One region of the Rhizobium sp. CF142 genome, then DNA from elsewhere that is predicted to be linked to it. Evidence: riboswitches for the same ligand, from Rfam matches in the RefSeq annotation. Region 1 holds a riboswitch; each other region holds the start of a gene.

Region 1 (7,590 bases):
GCAATCGAGAGGGTCGAAGGCGGAGCTACCCCCCTCTGTCCTGCCGGACATCTCCCCCACAAGGGGGGAGATCGACAAGACGCCAGACCGTCGCCCTACATCAGTTGTTTGGGGAGATGGTTGCCGCGATTCGATCTCCCCCCTTGTGGGGGAGATGTCCGGCAGGACAGAGGGGGGTGTCGCAAGCACAACGCCCAACCCAGCATCCCTAGCAATCGCCCGCTGCAGACTTGCATCCCCACCCTCACCCAGCCCGCGCGGCACCCGCGCCAGCGCCACGGTGAGATCCGTCAGCAATCGCCCTTCGGGCGACACGCCAAACACATGCAGCCCGTCACGGATCTGCATTTCCTTGAGGTCGCAGAGATAGGCATCAAGCTTCTTCAGCGCCTCACCTTCGGCCTCGCCCTTGGCAATGCCCGCATCCCGATCCAGCCCGATATCGGCAACGAGATCGAGGATCTGCCGGCTAAGCAGGCGGATACGCCTGGGATCGCCGCCCGATGCCTCGTAATACTCGTCGACAAGCGCCTCCAGATCCTTCAGCGGCCCGTAGCTTTCGGCGCGTGTCAGCGGGGGCGTCAGATGGTCGATGATGACAGCGGCAGTGCGGCGTTTCGCCTGCGTGCCCTCGCCGGGATCGTTGACGATGAAGGGATAGAGATGCGGCAGTGGCCCGAGGATCGCCTCCGGATAGCAGGTCTCCGATAGCGCCAGTGCCTTGCCCGGCAGCCATTCCAGATTGCCGTGCTTGCCCATGTGGATCACTGCCTGTGCGCAGAATTCCTCGCGCAGGAAAGCATAGAAGGCGAGATAGCCGTGCGGCGGCACGAGATCGGGCGAGTGATAACTTTCCTTCGGATCGATATTATAACCGCGCGCCGGCTGGATACCGATCAGCAAGTCGCCGAACCGGGCGAAAGGCAGCGCAAAAGCGCCATCGCGGACATAGGGATCGGCCTCCGGCACACCCCAGCGCGTGCTGACTTCATCCTGAATCTGAGCAGGAAGAGATTCCAGGAAATCCTTGTATCGACTCAGGGAAAGCTGCTCGCGCACGACCTTGCCATCGAAGCCGGAATTGGTCGGTCCCGCCATCAGGTGCCGTATCAGCGCATCGCCATCGGCAGGAATATCGGCGACCGGATAGCCGGCCTTCTCCATCGCCCGCATCACCTCAATGGTGGCGGCTGGCGTATCGAGGCCGACGCCATTGCCGAGCCGTCCGTCACGGTTTGGATAGTTCGCCATGACGAGCGCAACCCGCCTGCTCGCCGCCGGCATCTGCCGCAACCGCGCCCAGTTGGCGGCAAGCGATGCCACATAGTTCATGCGCGCCTCATCCGGCTCGCTGGAAACGATGTTGGCCTCGACAGCAACGTCATAGCGGGCGGCAGCCTTGAAGGAGACGGCACGCGACAGCACCCTGCCATCCACCTCCGGCAGCGCGACATTCATGCCGAGATCACGTGCCGACAGTCCCTGCGACGAGCCTGCCCAGGCCTCCCGCGACGAAGCGGAAAAGATTGCCTGCAGCACGATGGCGTCATTGGCCTCCAGCACCGTCGGCTCGCGATCGGCGCCGGGTGCGGAAACGGCAAAGCCCGTCGTGTTGATGACGACATCGGGCTTCAATTCGGCGAAGATGGATTCGAGGATGCCCTTGGAGACGGGATCCTTGAGGCTGTAGGCGAAGACCGGCAACGGGCGCAGGCCTTTCGCTTGCAGGGCTTCGATCAGGGCTTCAACGGGGCGGGTTTCGCCGCTTTGCACGAGGGCGCGGTAGAAGGCGATGGCGACGGTAGCGCGGCCGGTGGGATGAAACGTGGGTTCGATTTCCACCTCTTCCGTCGAATGCGCAATGCTTTCGTCTGCCGGCGAGTGTGCGGCACCCCCCTCTGTCCTACCGGACATCTCCCCCACAAGGGGGGAGATTGAATCGCGGAGAGCTTCTCCCCAAACAACTAATGTAGGGTGTTGGTCTCGCTCCTTGTCGATCTCCCCCCTTGTGGGGGAGATGTCCGGCAGGACAGAGGGGGGTGTCTCATCCGCAACGGCCGCAGAAGACACACCCGAAACAAGCCCCTTCCACTCCTCAACCCCGACAAGCCCCCGCCCCGGCCACCAGATCCCCGCCTTCATCAACGGCGCGGCTGGCGCCGGCTTCTCCGCCCCCGAAAGCATCGCCGAGGCATAGGCAAGAAAGCCCCGCGCATTGGCGTCGCCACCCTCGATCAGATACGCCCACAGCGCATTCAGATCCTCAAGCGACACATTGGAAAACGGCGTCAGCCCCGCATCCGGCCGCGCATCGCCCGGCAGCACCGCAATCAGCGCCCCATTGCGAGCGGCAACCGCGTGCAGCGCCTCGAGCGCATAGTGAAAATAGCTCGCCCCACCCAGCGCCCGCACGATGATCAGCTTCGCATGTCGTGCCGTGCGCTGGACGTAGGTATCGACCGACATCGGATGCTTCAGGCTCATCAGGCTCGCAAGCCTGAGCGTATGCCCGCTCGCCCCGCCGGAATGAGCCGCAGCGATTGCCGCAAGCTCGGTGTCGGCGGCCGAGAGGAACAGGATATCGCCCGGCGACTGGCCGAGGTCGATGGCCTCGTCCCCGTCGCTGATTGTTCCCTGTTGGGCCAGAAGCAGATGCATTCTCTATCCTCAGACGAGCGTTTCGATCGCCTTGCGCACCGCGTCCTGATCCATCTCGTGCAGGCCGATGACGACAAGGCGCGTGCTGCGGGCTTCGCCCTGTGCCCAGGCGCGGTCGAAATACTGGTCGATGCGGGCACCCACGGCCTGCAGCTGCAGGCGCATCGGCTTGCCGGAGACATCGATGAAGCCCTTGAGACGCAACACGTCATGCTCGGCGATGATGCCCTTCAGCTTCTCGACGAAACCTGATGTATCGGCGATAGCACCGAGTTCGACGACGAAACTGTCGAATTCGTCGTGATCGTGCGGCTCGCCATCCTCATGCTCCAGCTCGTGATGGGACTTGCGGTTGCCGATATCGTCTTCCGTGCCGATGCCGAGGCCGAGCAGTACGCTTGCCGGCACCTCGCCGTTCCTGGCCTCGATCATCACAGGCTTGCGGGCGATGCGCGAGGCGACCTCGCTCTTCACACGGCCAAGGCCGTCAGCGTCGATCAGATCGGTCTTGTTGAGCACGATCAGATCGGCGCAGGTCAGTTGATCCTCGAAAAGCTCCTCGATCGGGCTTTCATGATCGAGCGATTCATCCTCGACACGGCGTGCATTGACAGCATCATGGTCATCGGCAAAACGCCCTGCCGCAACAGCGGCGCTGTCGACCACGGTGATCACGCCGTCAACGGTGACTTCGCTGCGGATATCCGGCCAGTTGAAAGCGGCGACCAGCGGCTGCGGCAAGGCGAGGCCCGAGGTTTCGATGACGATATGGTCGGGGCGCTGGTCGCGCTCCAGAAGCTTCGTCATGGTCGGAATGAAATCGTCGGCGACCGTGCAGCAGATGCAGCCATTGGTGAGCTCTATAATATCGTCCTCGGTGCAATTCTCCGCCCCGCAGCCCTTCAGCACGTCGCCATCGACGCCGAGATCGCCGAACTCGTTGATGATCAGCGCAATCTTCTTGCCGCCGGCATTGGTGAGCAGGTTGCGGATCATGGTCGTCTTGCCCGCACCGAGGAAGCCGGTGATGACGGTTGCGGGAATTTTCTGCTGCATGGATTTAACCCTTCATTTTCAGCGGCAGACCTGCCGCGATAAAATACACTTCGTCGGCCGAAGCCGCGATCATCTGGTGCAGCCGGCCCGCATGATCGCGAAACTCCCGCGCCATGCGGTTCTCAGGCACGATACCGAGGCCGACTTCATTGGAAACGATGACGAGCCGCGCCTTTGCCTGCGGTAGAAAGGCGGCAAGGGCGGCGGATTGGGCGGCGATATCGCGCCCCTCCATCATCAAATTGGTAAGCCACAGCGTCAGGCAATCGACGAGAACAGCCCTGCCCTCGCCATCGATGGCCGCAAGGCGTTCGATGAGATCGAGCGGTTCCTCATGCGTGGTCCAGGAGGAGCCGCGATCGGCCTTGTGCTGGTCGATGCGCGCCTGCATCTCATCGTCCCAGGCGCGGCCGGTGGCGACGTAGTGGCGCTCAAGGCCGCTTGTGGTGACGAGGTTTTCGGCGAAGCGGGATTTGCCGGAGCGGGCGCCGCCGAGGACGAAGGTGGCGGTCATGCCGAAACGCTCCTCGGAGAGAGGGCATAGCGAAGGCTCATTCCGGGTTTGCGTTCCTTGACCTTGGAGAGTGTAACACCCCCCTCTGTCCTGCCGGACATCTCCCCCACAAGGGGAGAGATCGGCAAGAGGCCAGACCTTCGCCCTACATCTGTTGTTTGGGAAGAGCGTTGCCACGATTCAATCTCCCCCCTTGTGGGGGAGATGTCCGGCAGGACAGAGGGGGGTGCCGCATACTCGACGGAAGAGGCCGAACGCACCGTACCGGCGCCTCCACATCGCACCACCAGAGGCGGCGCTGAATCAAATCCTTCAGCCAAGACAACCTCCGTGCTGGCAGCGGGCAAACGGCCCAGTATGGGCATTATGCCCGGCACGGATGGCAGGTCTCCTGGCTCGCAGTTTTCGGCCGCGACAGGGGCAGACCGTTTCCGGTCGCCCCTGATCGTGCCAGCGGATCTGCCTCGCCTTCCCGGCTGCATCTCGTGAAAAGGCGGACGATTCGTAGAATTAGAGGCGTCCTGCCCCGGCTGATCACGATGCATTCCCAGTGGCTTTTCCGGCACTTGTCCCGCCTTGCCCGCTTGCAGAATGCAAAACCGTCGGCGCCGCAATCGAAATGCCGGATGGAAGACCCTGACTGCTCTACAGTCGCGGGGTCGGCTGTGATGAAAGCGCCCGGCTTGGGTCCGCCCCGTCACATTCCCTTTTCATCCGGAAGGCTTAAGGCCGATCCGGAACCATCCATTATGTCAATTCATGGTTAGGCTTCCGCCCCAGGCATGTCAATCGGTGCACCGGGCGCGCATAGCGCTCATCTCGACTTACACTACCGATATTATCGTCTTTAATCAAAGGCTTGCGTCACAAAAACTTTACAGCCCAGTCGGTATTTTGCCGCAATTGCCGCTCATGCGGATGCCGGCTCCGCCCTTGACCCCCACTCCTGCCGCCTAGTTTCCCCATGATGCTCTCCCGAATGGATATTCGCCGCCTCGGCCCTCTTGGCACCGTCCTCGATCCGGGACGCCTGCGCGCGCTTATCCGACACAGCGAAATGGGCATGGTCTTTGCCGGCGCGCTCGTCGGTATTGCCTCAGGGCTTGCAGTCACCGCCATGAGCTATGTCTCGGAAGAGATGCACAGGCTGATCTTCGGTATAGACGGCACGACGAGGCTCAGCGCCTCTGAGATCGACAGCAAGTTCCTGCTGATGACGGCCCCGGTTGCGGGCGGCATGCTGCTCGGCCTGTTGATCTTCATTCTCGCAAGATGGCGCAAGAAACCGATGGTCGACCCGATCGAAGCCAATGCGCTCCATGGCGGCCGTCTGTCGCTGACCGACAGCATCCTCGTCGCCATCCAGAATCTCGTTTCCAACGGCTTCGGCGCCTCCGTCGGTCTGGAGGCCGGCTATACGCAGCTTGCAGCCGGCATCGCCTCGAAATTCGGCCTGAAGCTGCAGCTGCGCCGCGCGGATCTGCGCGTCCTCGTCGGCTGCGGCGCGGCCGGCGCCATCGCTGCGGCCTTCAATGCGCCGCTGACCGGTGCCTTCTATGCCTTCGAGCTGATCATCGGCACCTACACCATCATCTCGCTGACGCCTGTCGTCGTCGCCGCCCTTGTCGCTACACTGGTTGCCCGGCTGCTCTCCGGCAGCGATTTCATCATCGATGTCGGCAGCTTCGGCGCTGTCCAACCCGCCGACTACGTCCCGGCGATCGCCCTCGGCGCCTTCTGCGCCGGCATCGGCATCCTGATCATGCAGGGCGTCTCTTTCGTCGAGGAACTGGCGCGCAAGAGCTCGATTGCGCTGCCCTTCCGCCCGGCACTCGGCGGCATCGTCGTCGGCCTGTTGGCGCTGGTCTCGCCACAGGTGCTGGCCGCCGGTCACGGCGCGCTGCATCTGAACCTCTCCCATGAGATCACGATCCCGGCGCTGATTGGACTTTTCCTCCTGAAATCGGTGGCGTCGGCCGTCTCCATCGGCTCGGGCTTCAGGGGCGGCCTGTTCTTCGCCTCACTCTTCATGGGAGCGCTGCTCGGCAAGCTCTTTGCCTATTCCGCCCCCTATTTCGCCGATGCGACGCTGACGCCCGTGATCTACGCCGTCGTCGGCATGAGTTCGCTCGCCGTCGCCGTCATCGGCGGGCCGCTGACCATGACCTTCCTGGCGCTGGAGATTACCGGCGACTTTCCGATCACCGCCCTGGTGCTCGCCGCCGTCATCACCTCCTCGCTCGTGGTGCGCACCACCTTCGGCTACTCCTTCGCCACATGGCGCTTTCACCTGCGCGGAGAGAGCATCCGCAGCGCCCATGATGTCGGCTGGATCCGCAACCTGACCGTCGACAAGCTGATGCGATCAGACGTGAAGAAGGCAAAGCTCGGCATAACCCTGGACGAGTTCAAAGAGGCCTTCCCCATCGGCTCGACGCAGCGCGTCATCCTCGTCGACGACGGCGACAAATATGCCGGCCTCGTGCTCGTGCCGGAAATCTACGCCAACCCCACCAGCGCGCAGGACGAAGCCCAGAATCTCGCCGATTTCATCCGCTATAAAAACGATTTCCTGCAGCCGCAGATGAACGCCAAGCAGGCGGCCGCGATCTTCGACAAGACCGAAAGCGAAGCGCTCGCCGTCGTCAACAATCTCATCGAGCGCAAGGTGGTCGGCCAGCTCAGCGAAAGCCATACGCTGCGCCGTTACACCGAAGAACTCGACCGCCGCCGCCGTGAGGTCTCAGGCGAGATCTGAGGCGCTAGGCTTTCCGAAAATCGATTCCGATTTTAGGGCCGATGCTGTAGTCGGCACCGCGAGCTTGAACACGTCCGCCCTCCTCGAAACGCCGCGCAATTCGAACGATCCCAGATGCTCGCAGGCGACACCGCAGGCAGCCGCGAAGCTTTCCGACATCAGGAGGTCCTGGCCGAGTTCGCCACAGAGTTTCTCGAGCCGCGAGGCCTCGTTGACGGCCCTGCCGATCACAGTGAAATCAAGCCTGCCGCGGGCGCCGACATTTCCGTAGAACACCTCGCCGAGATGCAGGACGACGTCGACGCCGATATCAGGCCCGCCCTCGCGCGCTCGCTGACGATTGAGCGCCTCGTTTGCCTCCAGGACATTTCGGGCCGAGACGAGCGCAGCCATGCAAGCCGTCTCGGGATCCTCGCCGTCTTCACCGCCTGTCGGAAAGATCGCCAATACGCTGTCGCCCATGAACTTGAGGATCTCGCCGGAATTTTCCTCGACATGCCGGCCGATCAGCTCGAAATGCTCGTTCAGAAACCCGGCGATCTCACCGGATTGATAGACCTCGGTCAACGCCGTGAAGTTTCTGAGGTCCGCAAGCAGGATCGCG
Region 2 (7,590 bases), on a different contig from region 1:
CCGGCGTAAGCCGCGCCGGCCGTCTGCGAAGCGAAGGCCGTTGGCATCTGGATCAGGCACGCCATATTGATCGGCGTCCCTGATCCGAAAGCTCATCGGCGCGTTCGTTACCTTCAATGCCGGAATGGCCCTTGCACCAGGCAATCGCTATCGATGGATTCTGGGATAGCGCGATATCGACGGCTTTCCAGAGTTCCGCATCTGATATTGCCCGGTTTCTGGCCCTGCCACCCGGATTGCTTTTCTTCCAGCCATTGTTCCTCCAGATAGGACGCCAGCTGTTGCAGCCTTCGACGGCATAGACGGAATCGGACCAGATGACCGCTGTTGCGTCCTCTGCTGTGCGACTGATCCAGATTGCCGCTTCAAGCACCGCAGTCAGTTCCATCGCATTGTTGGCGGAATCTTCTACGCCTCCGAAACCGGATGAGATTTCCACACCATCGCGATAGGCGACGAAGGCCCACCCGCCGTGTCGCGAACCGGGCTCATAACAACCGTCCACGAAAACGTGAAGGCCGTGCCGTGCTTCCGGTATTCCCGATGTGGTTTCGGCGGAGCGGATTTCGTCGGAAATGCCTGGCATATCAGTCATCTAGCTATCAACGTGTTCCGAGCGTGATTGCAGGGGCGAAGGGATGGAAGCGTTAGGCTTGCTGGATAAGATCGCAAAAATGCGCTAGGAATTACTGCGAGCTTATTAAGGGAAATACGTTAAGACAAAGCGCGGTGGATTGAAGCCGCATTCACCGATAGATGCTTTTTCTCATTCCGGGACGACGTCGTGAAGCGCCGAAACCTGTATCTCGTCTTCTTTCTGGCATTCGCGGTTCCGGCAGCGGCTGAAACCAAAGCGATCTGCGAGGATCTGCGCGGGCGTCTTGCCGATCTGCCGCAATCGATCGGCACGAATGGTGCCGAGATGCGCCAATATGCGGGCGCGCTTGCCGAACAGAACCTGGAATTGCGCAAGGTGCGCGGCGATCTGCGCCGCTACGGCTGCACGTCGGGCAGCATGGTCGTCGTCGGCGGCGAAAATGCCGGCTTCTGTGGAGAGCTTGAGCAGTCCGAAGCCAAGATGGTGGACAATATCCGCTACCTGCAGGACCGTCGCAATGAACTGCGCCAGGGTGGTTCCGATCCGGCCCGCGAGGGGCTGATGGCGGCCCTCGAAGACAATGGCTGCAACAGCGACAGCTTTACAGAATCCGCGCAAGACGATGCCTATGCGCCCGCTCCTTCCATCGAGGAGCAGGCGATGCGCGGCGATACCTTCATTCCCCTCGGCGGTGGTGAGCGTTACGGCCTGCCGCGGGCGGAAATGCTCTCGCCCGTCAGCACCATCTGCGTTCGTACCTGCGACGGCGGCTTCTTCCCGATCAGCAATAACGCAACCTCGGTCGATTTCGGCCGCGATGCCGCGACCTGCGCCAAGATGTGCCCTGGTGTGGAGACGGAGCTCTATTACCGCGACATCTCCAGCGCCGACGCCTCGAACATGATCTCGACGGCAACGGGCGCCCCCTATGGCGCGATGAAGAACGCCTTTGCCTACAAGACCCGCGCGCCCGGCGAAAAATCCGCCTGCTCCTGCAATCTGACCGCCTATTACGAGGAAATGCGCAGGAGCCAGGCAGCCTATGCACCGGCGCCTGAGCCGAAGGGTTCGATCACCACGATCCATACGGAAGCACCGAAGGCCGCAAGCGCCCCGCCCGCCCCGCAGGCGCAGGTGCCGGATCGTCCCTACGACCCCGCCAGCAACAAGGTGCGCCAGGTCGGCCCGCAATTTCTGGCCGGCGATCAGGGCAAGATCGATCTCACCAATCCGGCGACATCAGGCCCGCAGCCCCAACAACAGCAATAACCACGATAGCGGCAGTCGAAATCGCGTCTTCAGTTTGACGAGCGATGTTCTCTGAAGGCTGCCGCCAATGTGCGCAGGGCCGCACGCGATTTGGCGTCCGTCAGTGTCGAATGCAGCACGACCTCGGAGGATGGCAGCGCCGGCAGGCCGAAGCGCTCGCTGACCTCGACCGTGCCGACAGGCGCCAGACGATAGGAGAAGGTCGAGACGGCAAGCCCGGCCGAAACGGCTGCTGTCACAGCCGAAGAGCCGCCGCCGAGGAAGACTTCCGCCCAGGGAATGCCTGCCGCATCGAGCGCCCGGGTGCAGACATCCCGCACCTTGCAGTTGGGCGACAGTGCTGCAAGACGCAGCGGTTCGCCGCGGCGATATTCGAATTGCGGCGTTGCAAACCAGCCGAAATGCTCCGGTGCCAGAACCTCGCCATCGCGCCGGTCCTCGTCCCGACGGACGATCGCCGCATCCAGGTCGCCGCGATCGAAGGCGGCAAGCAACTCGCAGGAATTGTCGAGCCGGACCTCGATTGTCAGCCCCGGATCATGGGCATTGAGGCGCGCAAGCAGCGTCGGCACTTCCGGGCCGGCGACATGGGCCGCAATGCCCAGTCTGAAACGACGGCGCGACGAGGAAAGTGCTTCGATCGCCCGGTCATGGGCAGCGAGGAATTCCCGTGCGGCATCAAGAAATACCGCCCCCTGTGCCGAAAGCCGCACCAGCCGCGGCGTGCGTTCGATCAGCCGATGGCCGAGCCGCTCCTCCAGCCGTTTGAGCTTGACGCTGATCGCCCCTTGCGTGCTGCCGAGCTCACTGGCAGCGCGGGTGAAGCTCTTGTTCTCGGCGATCGTCACGAAAGCCTGAACGGAATCGACATCGAGCATGGTCATTGGATCTATCCGAAATTGTTGTGTCTGAAATATTCAATCATCCAATTCTGTAATGATCAAGCTCTGCTTATGCTGACGCAAATGGACAACAACGGATGTCACCGTTCTATGTCTCAACGTCGAAAGGCCAAAGCATGATCTCTGCCTCCCCTCCATCCTCACGTATCAGAGGCATCATCGCCCTGATGGCGGCCTGCCTCTCCTCACTGATGTTCGGCCTTGAAATATCGAGCGTACCCGCAATCCTGCCGACGCTGGAAAAGGTGCTGCATGCCGATTTCAGCGCGCTGCAATGGATCATGAATGCCTATACGATCGCCGTGACGACGGTGCTGATGGCGGCAGGCACATTGGCCGATCGCTACGGCCGCAAGCGCGTCTTCCTGATCGGCATTGCCGCCTTTGGCCTCACCTCACTGATTGCCGGCCTTGCTCAGGATGTTTCGCTGCTGATCGTTTCCCGCTTTCTGCAGGGCATGAGCGGCGGCGTGATGCTGATTTGCCAGGTGGCTGTCCTCTCTCATCAATTTCGGGAAGGCCGCGCCCGCAGCATCGCCTTCGGCTGGTGGGGCATCATCTTCGGCATTGGCCTTGGCTTCGGCCCGATCATCGGCGTTGCGATCGTTGCGGCGGCCGGCTGGCAATGGGTGTTCCTCATCCATGCCGTGCTGGCAGCCGTGACGGTAACGCTTGCCGTAACGGGCGTTGAGGAATCGCGTGACCCCGCTGCAGGACGGCTCGATATGGCCGGCATTGCCACCCTTTCGCTGGCGGTCTTCTGCCTCGCTTACTTCATCACCCAGGGTCCGGCTCTCGGCTTTGCCAGCCCTGCAGCACTTGGCATTGTCGGACTTGCCGCGGCAAGCCTCGTCGCCTTCGTCATTGCCGAGAGGCTGAACCCGCGACCGATGTTCGATGCTTCAGTCTTCGGCATTCGCGCCTTCTCGGGTGCCATCATCGGCTCGGCTGCCATGAATATCAGCTTCTGGCCCTTCATGATCTATCTGCCGATCTGGTATGAAGCCGGTCTCGGCTATGGCAGTGTGGCCGCGGGTCTGGCGCTGCTTGCCTATACGCTGCCGACGCTCGTCGTGCCGCCGCTTGCCGAACGGCTCATGCTGCGCTACCGGCCGGGCATCATCATTCCCGGCGGCCTTTTCACCATCGGGCTCGGCTTCCTGCTGATGAAGTCAGGCAGTGCCGCCGCCGCGGCAAGCTGGCTGACGATGCTGCCCGGCGCGCTGCTTGCCGGCATCGGGCTTGGCTTCACCAACACGCCGGTCACCAACACGACAACCGGTGCGGTTTCCAGCGATCGCGCCGGCATGGCCTCCGGCATCGACATGAGCGCCCGGATGATCTCGCTCGCCATCAACATCGCCGTCATGGGCTTCATCCTGTTCAGCGGCGTGCTCTCCCATCTAAGGAGCGCCTTGCCGAACTCGATCGATGCCGGCGATCTACGCCCGCTTGCCGAACGGATCTCCGCCGGCAACATCGCCGCTCTGCCTGATATTCCTGCCGAGACGGTGCATGGTGCGCTGGTCGCAGGCTTCGGCGGCGTCATGCTCTATGGAGCGATCGGCGTCTGGCTTCTCGCTGCTGCGAGCTTCCTCACCTTTGGCCATTGGAGGACACCGGCCTGCGCCAAGGATTGCAGCACCCAGCCGGCCGAGTGACGCACACCCGCGCCAGCTCAAACCGGCGCGGCCTCGCTTTCCACCTGCCCCCAGCCGTCATGGAAAACCAGCTCTTCCAGCGCCACCCGCTGCCGCCAGCCTTTGACCGCCAGTTCCGGCTTATCATAGAGCCGGTCGACGAAGCCGGCGCAGAGCCAGGCGACGACCTCAATATGATCGGGAATGCCGAGGATCTCCTTCAGGTCACCCTCGCGAAAAATGCTGACCCAGCCGATGCCCACGCCTTCGGCTCGTGCCGCAAGCCACAGGTTCTGGATGGCGCAGGCGGTGGAATAGCTATCCATGCGCGGATTGTGGGTACGACCCAGCACCACGCTGCCGCTGCGGGTCGGATCGCAGGTCACGCAGATGCCGAGCGGCGCCTGGACGATTCCTTCGAGCTTCAGCGAACGGTATTGTTCCTGCCGCTCGCCGTCGAACATGCGGGCCGCTTCTTCATTCGCCTTGAGGAAGGCATCGCGTACCCGCGCCCTCACCTCGACGCTCTTCACCAGAATGAAATTCCATGGCTGCATGAAGCCGACCGAGGGCGCGTGATGCGCGGCGGTCAAAAGACGCGTCACCAGATCATCCGGCAAGGGATCGGGCAGGAACTGGCTGCGCACGTCACGCCGCGTCATGATGGCGTGATAGACGGCCTCGCGTTCGGCCGCAGAAAAGCTGGATGCCGGGCAAACGGCATCATCAATGGGTCGCATCGTCAAATCCCCAACAACGCAACCGCCCGCCGTCCGCGCGGGTTGGGTCTATCTTGCCAGGCCGGTCTTCTGACTTTGGCGTCATCCGCTTGGCCGCAGCCTTCCCGGCCTTGCGGCCAGTGGCATTCTATGCGGCAAGCGTCGGCCTTACAGCGTTGGGCACGTTCCGGTCTTGCACCGGATTCCCGATTCTCCCGCTTATGAAAGCGGGCACCTGACGGGTGATCTATGGCGCGGAAACGGCATGGCGGCAAGCTGCATGCGACATTCATTTCGTGGACAGGCTGAAAATGCTGGCCTAGAACGAGACCCGACGCCGCTGGCGCCGAATCCTCTCTCATTGCCTTCCGGTTGCCCGTGTCCCGCCTAACACCAATGATCCTTGCGGTCGCCCTGTTCATGGAGCAGATGGATTCGACCGTGATCGCCACCAGCCTGCCGGCCATTGCCTCCGATATCGGCACCTCGCCGATCGCGCTGAAACTTGCGGTAACGAGCTACCTCGTGGCGCTCGCAATCTTCATTCCGATCAGCGGCTGGATGTCGGATCGCTTCGGTGCACGCAAAATCTTCCGCCTGGCGATCTTCGTCTTCATGGTCGGCTCGGTCGCCTGCGCATTCTCCAATTCCATCGCCGCCTTCGTCATCTCCCGCCTCATCCAGGGCGCTGGCGGCTCGATGATGACGCCGGTCGGGCGATTGCTCCTGGTGCGCGGCACGCCACGTCACCAGCTGGTGAATGCCATGGCATGGTTGACCATTCCGGCGCTGATCGGCCCGATCATGGGCCCGCCGATTGGCGGCTTCCTGACAACCTATCTAAGCTGGCACTGGATCTTCTGGATCAATGTGCCAATCGGCATTATCGGCATCGTCCTCGTCACCCGTTTCCTGCCGGTCGTCGAGCCGCGCAGCCCGAAGCCGATGGATTTTCCGGGCTTCTTCCTGTCGGGTATCGGCTTTGCCGGTTTCGTCTTCGGCCTCTCGGTCATCAGTCTGCCCGCCGTTCCCGTCATCTACGGCTATGTCACTGTCGCCGTCGGCGTCCTCTCCGGCATTCTCTATTTCGTGCATGCCAGGCGCACGCCGCACCCGCTGCTCGATCCCAAGATGTTTCGTTACCCGATGTTCCGGGCGGCGATCCTCGGCGCCTCGAATTTCCGCATGGGCCTCGGCGCGCTGCCCTTCCTCATGCCGCTGATGCTGCAGCTCGGCTTCGGCCTGACGCCGCTCCAATCCGGCTCGATCACCTTCATCAGCGCTCTTGGCTCCATGGGCTCGAAATTTGCGGCTACCCGCACCTATAACGCCTTCGGCTTCCGCAACGTCATTGCGCTGACGACCTTCCTCGCAGCGATCTTCCTCGGCGTGAACGGCTTCTTCACCGCGGAAACGCCGATGTACGTCATCATGGGCTGTCTTCTCGTCGGCGGCCTTCTGCGCTCCATGGCCTTTTCCGGCGTCAACGCCATGGCCTTCGGCGATGTGGACGAGGCCGACAGCAGCCAGGCAACCGCCATCAATGCGGTAGCGCAGCGCATCTCCATGGCCATGGGCGTTGCCGTCGCCGGCACGATCCTGGAAATCTCCTCGAGCTTCCACGGCGGCAAGCTTTTGGTCTCGGATTTCCATATCGCCTTCTTCATCGTGGCCGCGATATCAGCACTTGCCTGCATCACCTTCCTGCGCCTGCCTGCCAATGCCGGCGAAGAACTGACGACACGCCGCCACAAGAACAGACATGCCGAGGCGGCAGAACCGAAAGAGGCCCAAGGACAGGCAATGGCCGAGAGCCGCTGAAAACTTCACGGATCTGTCGTTTTTCCTCACAGATTCCACGTGACAATTCCGATCGGCATAGCTACATAGCCTGCATGTCGATTTCGTCCGTTTACGCATCGCGATTTTATTCGTACCGCTGCTTCCAGCGGATGCGGGTCTGTGCGTAACCGAAACTAACGCGACGACACACCCGAACAGCCGCTAGTCAACCTGGCGGCTTTTTTGTTCCGCCACGGTATGACCAAACAGGAGAGCATACCGTGACTGACACCATTGATGATCTGCGCATCGTCGAGATCACCCCGTTGACCAAACCTGCCGACATTATCAAGGAAATCCCGCGTGACCGCGCGGTCACTCAGACCGTGACCAGCACACGCGACACGATCCACAATATCCTGACCGGTAAAGACGATCGCCAGCTGGTGGTCATCGGCCCCTGCTCGATCCACGATCCGGCAGCCGCCCGCGAATACGCATCCCGGCTTGTCGAACAGCGACGACGCCTGTCAGGCGACCTCGAAATCGTCATGCGCGTCTATTTCGAAAAGCCCCGCACCACCGTCGGCTGGAAGGGCCTGATGAACGACCCGCATCTCGACGGCAGCTACCGCATCGAGGAAGGCCTGCGCCTTGCCCGCCAGCTGCTGCTCGACATC
Region 3 (7,590 bases), on a different contig from region 1:
TCTGCCGGCTGACATCGGCGCGGGAAAGATCGTCGCGCACGAAGGACCAATTGAGGATCGTCACCGGCCCGGTCAGCATGCCTTTGACCGGCTTCTCCGTCAGCGACTGCGCATAGCGCCACCACTCCACCGTCATCGGTACGGGGCGGGAGACATCGCCGAAGATGATGGGTGGCCGGACATAGCGCGAGCCGTAGCTCTGCACCCAGGCATGTTGCGTGAAGGCGAAGCCGAAAAGCTGCTCGCCAAAATACTGCACCATGTCATTGCGCTCGAATTCGCCGTGGACGAGCACGTCGAGGCCGATTTCCTCCTGCCAGCGGATCGCTGCTTCGGTTTCCTTTTTCAGGAAGGCATCGTAATCCGCCTCGCTGATCGTGCCCTTGGCGAAGGCCGAGCGGGACTTGCGCACGTCAGCCGTCTGCGGGAAAGAGCCGATCGTCGTCGTCGGGAACAGCGGCAGGCGAAGCTTACGCTCCTGCAGGCCGGTCCGCTCGGCAAAATCGCTGCCGCGCGTCTTCATCGCCTCGTCGATCGCGGCAACCCGCTGTCTGACCTTCAGATCATGTACGTGCGTAGATGCGGCGCGCGATGCAACGGCCTGCGAGGCTGCCGCAATCACCTGGGAGGCCTTGCCGGCATCGCCAAGCGCTGCGAGCTCATCAAGCTTCTGGGCAGCGAAGGCGAGCCATGATTTCAGCTCACCATCCAGCCCGCTCTCCAGTTCCAGATCGATCGGCACGTGCAGCAGCGAGCAGGACGGCGCGATCTGTAGCCGGTCCGCACCAAAATGCTGGACAAGCGGCTCGATTCTTTTCTGGATCGCCGCAAGGTCTGCCTTCCAGATATTACGCCCGTCGATGAGGCCAAGCGACAGCGTCAGGTCGCTGGATGTCTTGAGAAGGGCATCGATATGCTGTGGAGCGCGAACGAGATCGACATGCAGTCCGGCCACCGGCAGCGAGAGCGCCGTCGGCAGATTGTCGCCGATCTCGCCGAAATAGGTGGCGAGCATGATCTTCAGGTCGGGTACCAATTCATGCAGCGCACGATAGGTATGCTGCAGTGCTGCCTGCTCTTCCTGTGAAAGATCGAGCACGAAGCAAGGTTCGTCGATCTGCACCCAGTCGGCACCGGCTGCACGAAGTTCTGCCAGTACTTTTGCATAGACGGGCAACAAGCGTGCAAGCAGGTCGATCGGCTGGAAGCCCTCTTCGCTTCCTTTGGCGAGTTTCAGGAAGGTGACCGGACCGAGGATGACCGGCCGGGTGTGGATGCCAAGTGTCTTCGCCTCGATGAAGGCATCGAGCGGCCTGTTCGCCGTCAGGGCAAAGGTCTGATCGATGCCGAGTTCCGGCACCATGTAGTGATAGTTCGTGTCGAACCACTTCGTCATTTCCAGCGCCGGCACGCCATGCCCGTAATGGTGCGGATGGCCGCAATCGGCATGCGCCTCTTCGCCGGTTGAGCCACGCGCCATGGCGAAATAGGTATCGAGCGCCACATGGCCGCCCTTCCACCCATAGGCCGAAGGAATGGCGCCGACCATGACGGCCGTATCGAGCACATGGTCGTAAAGCGAGAAATCGTTCGAGGGGACGACGTCGATCCCCTTCTCTTTCTGCAAGGCCCAATTTTCGGCCCGCAGCCGCTTGCCGACATCGAGAAGCGCGCCGGCATCGGATTTGCCGGCCCAGTAGCTTTCCAGTGCGAATTTGAGTTCGCGATGCTTTCCGATCCTGGGAAAGCCGAGATTTGCAGTCTTGATGGTCATTTCCTTACCCCGAAGGTTATGGGCAAGGCTGCGGCGCAACGCATCGACGAGAGACGGCCATGGGAATGCCGTCTCGCGCAAAGCGGCACACCGGGACACCCCGCCCGTGGACGTTATCTATCGCGGCAGGTCTCCTGGCTTGCGGGTCATCGACATCGTCCAGTCTTCCCGGGCGTCTTCCCAGTGACGTCTTAGGACGGTGTCTCTCCGCTTACAGTTGCGGGGGCAGCTCCGGTCTTGGCGATTACCGCACCGAATTCCCTCTTAGCTCGGGATTGTCTGATCCCAAGAACCAACGATGCGGCAAGCATGCACCCGCCGCATCGCAACGTCAAGATCACATAAAGAAATCTTTATGTCTTTATCTGAAGGAGGCGAAGCGCATTCATCGTCACCAGCACGGTCGCGCCCGTATCCGCAAGAATCGCCGGCCACAGGCCGGTAATGCCGGCAATGGTGGTAATAAGGAACACGGCCTTCAGCCCGAGAGCCATGGTGATGTTCTGGATGATATTGCGCATCGTCCGCTTCGAAAGCTCGATCATGCGCGCCACATCACCAACGCGCCCGTGCAGCACGGCCGCATCCGCCGTTTCCAGCGCCACATCGGTGCCGCCGCCCATGGCGATGCCGACATCGGCAGCGGCAAGTGCCGGCGCATCATTGATGCCGTCACCCACCTTGGCGACGAATAGACCTTCCTTCTTCAACTCGCCAACAATGCGCTGCTTGTCCTGCGGCAGGAGTTCGCCGCGCCAGTCGATGCCGAGATCGCCGGCAACGGCTGCCGCCGTGCGCTTGTTGTCGCCAGTCAGCATGATGGCGCGTACGCCCGCTGCCTTCAGCGTCGCAAGCCCGCTCTTTGCGTCTTCACGAGGTTCATCACGCATGGCGATGAGACCGGCTGCGACACCATTGACGAGCAGTACCGAGACGCTCTTGCCCGCCCCGTTCAGCACCGCGACCTGCTCGTCCTGTTCCGCATTCAGCGCCCCGCGCTCGCGCGCAGCCGGCGGCGACAGGAGATCGAGCGTCTCCCCACCCACCTTGCCGGTCATGCCCTTGCCGGGAAGCGCTTCGACTTCGAAAGCCGGCGGTACGGGCACACGGTCTGCCTTGGCACGGTTGAGAATTGCCAACGCCAGCGGATGGCTGGAGCCCTGCTCCAGAACGGCAGCGCGCGAAAGCACCTCCACCTCTGTGCGTCCATAGGAAATTATATCGGTGACCTGCGGTTTGCCTTCGGTCAGCGTACCGGTTTTATCGAAGGCAACGGCCGTCACCTTCCCAAGCGATTCCAGAACCGCGCCACCCTTCATCAGCAGACCGCGGCGCGCACCCGCCGAAAGCGAGGCGGCAATCGCCGCCGGCGTCGAAATGACCAGCGCACAGGGGCAGCCGATCAGCAGGATTGCGAGACCTTTATAGACCCATTCGCCCCATGCCCCACCCATCAGGAGCGGCGGCAGGACGGCGACCAGCGCCGCCACGACGACGACACCAGGCGTATAATAACGGGAGAAGCGATCGATGAAGCGCTCCGTCGGCGCCTTCGATTCCTGGGCTTCCTCCACCAGCTTGACGACGCGGGCAATCGTATTGTCCTCGGCAGCGGCCGTGACACGGACGCGCAGCGCCGCATCGCCATTGACCGTGCCGGCGAAGACCGTCTCGCCTGCGCCCTTGCGCACCGGCGTGCTTTCGCCCGTCACCGGCGCTTCATCGATCGCACTTTCGCCGGAAACAATTGTACCGTCGGCGGAAATCCGGTCTCCCGGACGCACGAGAATGATGGAGCCGACGGAAAGCGTCTCAGCCGGCACTTCCTTCACCTCGCCGCCCGTCTCGAGCAGCGCATTCTTCGGCACCAGCGTCGTCAGCGACTGGATGCTGGCGCGCGCCTTGCCGGCAGCCACCCCTTCCAGCAATTCACCGACGAGGAACAGGAAGACGACCGTCGCCGCCTCTTCGCCGGCATTGATGATGACAGCGCCGACAGCGGCAATCGTCATCAGCATTTCGATCGAAAAGGGCGTGCCGGAAAGGGCGGCCATGACCGCGCGGCGCGCAATCGGCACCAGCCCGACCAGCATGGCGACGATGAAGGCATAGGAAGCGATCGATGGCACCAGGTGGCCGAGCACATAAGCAGCAACGAGTGCGAGGCCGGAAAAGATCGTCAACCGGCCCTTCTTGCTCTGCCACCAGGGGCCGGTCATCGGCCCGTGATCATGGCCGTGCAGACCCTCGATCTCCTCGTCGCCATGCGAATGATCGTGATCATGGCCTTCGTGACCATGATCGTCATGGTCGTGGCCATGGTGCTCATGCCCATCGTGATCGTGGTCATGGTCGTGCCCATGATCGTGGTCGTGACCCGCATGGTCATGGCCGACCTTGCTCTCGCGAACAGGAGCCTTGCCGGTGAGCGGAGCAACCGAATAGCCGAGGCCGGTTACCCTCTTCTCGATCGCTTTGAGATCGCTGCTGCCATCGTGGCGCACCGTCATCGTGCCTGCCGTCACCGACACAGAGACGTCTTCGACGCCGGGCACGCGCCTGACGGCCGTATCGATTTTCGTTGCGCAGGCGGCGCAATCCATGCCGCCAACCCGGTACCGTGCCTGTGCTGCTTCGCTCATGATTTCGATCCTTGCTTGTAAGCAGTATCGTTCCTACATCCTCTAGCGACTAGAGGTGCAAGAGGAAAATCATGAAAAAGATCACCATCGGCGAAGCCGCCCGCCAGAGCGGCGTCAAGGTGCCGACGATCCGCTATTATGAAGGCATCGGCCTGTTGTCTGCGCCGAGCCGCAGCGAGGGCAATCAGCGCTCCTACGAGCCATCGGACCTCAACCGCCTCGCCTTCATCCGCCACGCCCGCGAACTCGGCTTCGAGATCGAGGCGATCCGCACATTGCTGCAGCTGCAGGACGACCCGCACCAGTCCTGTGCCTCCGCCGATGCCATCGCCAAGGCCCGCCTGATCGAGGTCGAACAGCGCATCCGCAGTCTCAATGCCCTGAAGGCCGAGCTGGAACAGATGGTCGAAGGCTGCGGCCATGGCCGCGTCGATCAATGCCGGGTCATCGAGGTGCTCGCCGATCACGGCAAGTGCGTGCATCCGCATCACTGAGACTTGCGCTCGCTAACCGCCCGCGCCAAGAAGGCGCTATGAACCAGAAGACGATCGCGATCATCGGCGGCGGCCCCGCCGGCCTTTCGGCAGCCGAAGTGCTGTCGGCGAGTGGTCATGCCGTTTCCATCTATGACACGATTCCGACCTTTGCCCGCAAGTTCCTGCTCGCCGGCAAGTCCGGGCTCAACATCACCCATTCCGAAGATTACGAGCGTTTCGCCACCCGCTTCGGCAATGCCAATCCCCGCCTGCGCGCCGCCCTCAACGCCTTCACCCCGGCCGATATCCGCGCCTGGGCGGCAGACCTCGGCACCGAAACCTTCGTCGGTTCCTCCGGCCGGGTCTTTCCCAATGTCATGAAAGCCTCGCCGTTGCTGCGCGCCTGGCTCGCCCGCCTGGAAGCCCGCGGCGTCAGCTTCTTCACCCGCCATCGCTGGATCGGCTTTGCAGAAGGCGGCCATGTTTTCGAAACACCCGACGGCTGCAAGACCATATCCTGCGACGCCACACTGCTCGCACTCGGCGGTGCCAGCTATCCGCGTCTCGGCTCGGATGCCGGTTGGCTGCCGCTGCTCTCCGGCAGCGGCGTAGTGATCGCGCCGTTTCAGCCCGCCAATTGCGGTTTCGATGTCACCTGGAGTGACCTCTTCCGAGAACGCTTTGCCGGAGAGCCGCTGAAATCCGTTACGGCAACATCACGCGCCGGGACATTTCCGGGCGAGTTCGTCATCAGCAAACATGGCATCGAAGGAAGCCTGATCTATGCACACTCTGCCGCTTTGCGTGATGATCTGCTGGCCCATGGTGAGGCAACGCTGACAATCGATCTTGCTCCTGGCCGCACTCTGGATCGGCTGTTTCGCGATCTCGCCCGACAGGATGCCAAGACGAGCTTTTCCAACCGCCTGCGTAAGGGCGCGGGTCTCGACGGTGTGAAGGCTGCTCTGTTGCGTGAGTTGGTGCCGGAAGCCGATCGCAACGATCCGCACAAACTCGCTGCCGCCATCAAGTCCCTGCCGATCCCGTTGCTGCGCCCACGCCCCATCGCCGAGGCCATATCCTCTGCGGGCGGCATCGCCTTCAGCGAAATCGACGAGACCTATATGCTGAAACATCTCCCCGGCGTCTTTGCAGCCGGAGAGATGCTGGATTGGGAGGCGCCGACGGGCGGCTATCTGCTGACAGCCTGTTTCGCCACGGGCCGGGCCGCAGCAAGAGGCATCGAGGGCTGGCTCAGCCGAAGGTGAAGGCGAAAGCCTGCACGCCGGGATCGAGGAAATGGATCTCGAACGTGTGGTCGCCGACCGGCCCGGCTTCACGCACGAGCTGGTAGAGCCGCTGCCCCGTCACCGTGCCATTGCCGTCGGCATCCGTATCGACACCGTGCCCATCGCCCGGCGCCTTGCCATCGACCGTCACCTTGAAGCGTACCGGCTTGCCATCCGCACCAGGTCCCAGAACCAGATGCAGGTCGCGGGCATGGAACCGGTAATAGATGCTGCCATCGACGCCGTTCAGCGTTGCCTGTTCAGGGCCGACCGTCCAGTTGCCGGTGAGGCCCCACTCATTGAGCTTGGGCGGCGCGGCGACATAGTCATGAGCCGCATCGTTGACCGTGCCCTTGTCATCGCCGAAGTTCTGCGAGCGTGAGTAGCCGACATAGGTTTCCGGAGACTGCACATTCGCCGCATCCGAAGCAGCTTCGGCGCCGGTCGCCTTCACATCGACAATGTCGCTGGAAACGCCGGTCTTGCCGGCTTCGGCCAGCAGTTGCTGGATTACCCGTTCGGACTGGTCGTAATCGCCCTCGCCGAAATGGTGGTGCCGGATCTGCCCTTTCGCATCGATGAAATAATGCGCCGGCCAGTATTCGTTGTCGAAGGCACGCCAGATCGCATAGTCGTTGTCGACGGCGACCGGATAGGTGATGCCGAGATCGGAAATCGCCTTCTTCACATTGTCGACATTCTTCTCGAAGGCGAATTCCGGCGAGTGCACGCCGATGACGACGAGGCCCTGATCCTTGTATTTCTCCGCCCAGGCTTTGACATAGGGAATGGCGCGCAGGCAGTTGATGCAGGAATAGGTCCAGAAGTCGACGAGCACGACCTTGCCCTTCAGCTGCTCGGCCGTCAGCGGCCCCGAATTCAACCATTGCACCGCGCCGTCGAGCGGTGGCATCTGTCCCTCGACAGGCAGCTGCTCGGCAGCACCCTTCGGCTTCATCGCCATCATCATCTGATTGCCGCCGCTCATGGCCATCGAGCCGCCACCGCCAGCCGGCATGACGACAGACTTCATCGCGCCGCCCGCATTGTCGGCCGTCTGCTGCCGCGTATGGAACCGATCGACCAGCCCCTGTTCCAGAACATTGGTGCTGGCAAGCGAAGCCTGTGTCAGGAAACCGGTATCGAGGCCAAGCGCGATCGCCACGACAGCGACGAGAACAGCCACGCCGACGCCACGCCGCAGCCAGTCGCCGACTCCAAGAGATCGTTTCATGGCCTGATAGACCTGGCCACCGATCAAAAGCGCAAGCGCAAGCGAGGTTGCTGCCCCGAGCGCATAGGCAAGCAGTAGCAGCGTCGTGCCGACATTCGCACCCTGCAGTGCCGCACCGGTGAGGATCAGGCCGAGAACCGGCCCGGCGCAGGGCGCCCAGAGCAAGCCGGTCGCA

The links. Region 1 has a riboswitch for cobalamin ahead of cobU (bifunctional adenosylcobinamide kinase/adenosylcobinamide-phosphate guanylyltransferase). Riboswitches for the same ligand answer to the same signal wherever they lie in the genome.
Region 2: linked by a shared signal. The riboswitch ahead of bluB (5,6-dimethylbenzimidazole synthase) and the one ahead of cobU (bifunctional adenosylcobinamide kinase/adenosylcobinamide-phosphate guanylyltransferase) in region 1 are both predicted to bind cobalamin.
Region 3: linked by a shared signal. The riboswitch ahead of metE (5-methyltetrahydropteroyltriglutamate--homocysteine S-methyltransferase) and the one ahead of cobU (bifunctional adenosylcobinamide kinase/adenosylcobinamide-phosphate guanylyltransferase) in region 1 are both predicted to bind cobalamin.

What each region holds. Positions count from the first base shown of each region.
Region 1 covers NZ_AJWE01000016.1:6,879-14,468, reverse strand. The annotation lists gene cobN (cobaltochelatase subunit CobN) at 1-2,658, opposite strand, end outside; gene cobW (cobalamin biosynthesis protein CobW) at 2,668-3,714, opposite strand; gene cobU (bifunctional adenosylcobinamide kinase/adenosylcobinamide-phosphate guanylyltransferase) at 3,719-4,228, opposite strand; cobalamin riboswitch at 4,592-4,988, opposite strand; gene PMI11_RS04825 (chloride channel protein) at 5,196-6,986, shown strand; gene PMI11_RS04820 (adenylate/guanylate cyclase domain-containing protein) at 6,972-7,590, opposite strand, start outside.
Region 2 covers NZ_AJWE01000135.1:23,466-31,055, reverse strand. The annotation lists gene PMI11_RS34295 (NADP-dependent malic enzyme) at 1-9, shown strand, start outside; gene PMI11_RS34290 (ribonuclease H family protein) at 53-586, opposite strand; gene PMI11_RS34285 (DUF2865 domain-containing protein) at 785-1,867, shown strand; gene PMI11_RS34280 (LysR family transcriptional regulator) at 1,897-2,751, opposite strand; gene PMI11_RS34275 (MFS transporter) at 2,886-4,430, shown strand; gene bluB (5,6-dimethylbenzimidazole synthase) at 4,448-5,149, opposite strand; cobalamin riboswitch at 5,191-5,382, opposite strand; partial or broken gene PMI11_RS34265 (DHA2 family efflux MFS transporter permease subunit) at 5,468-6,949, shown strand; gene PMI11_RS34260 (3-deoxy-7-phosphoheptulonate synthase) at 7,192-7,590, shown strand, end outside.
Region 3 covers NZ_AJWE01000093.1:62,137-69,726, reverse strand. The annotation lists gene metE (5-methyltetrahydropteroyltriglutamate--homocysteine S-methyltransferase) at 1-1,774, opposite strand, end outside; cobalamin riboswitch at 1,881-2,086, opposite strand; gene PMI11_RS19510 (heavy metal translocating P-type ATPase) at 2,128-4,416, opposite strand; gene PMI11_RS19505 (MerR family transcriptional regulator) at 4,488-4,910, shown strand; gene PMI11_RS19500 (TIGR03862 family flavoprotein) at 4,949-6,160, shown strand; gene PMI11_RS19495 (cytochrome c biogenesis protein DipZ) at 6,147-7,590, opposite strand, start outside.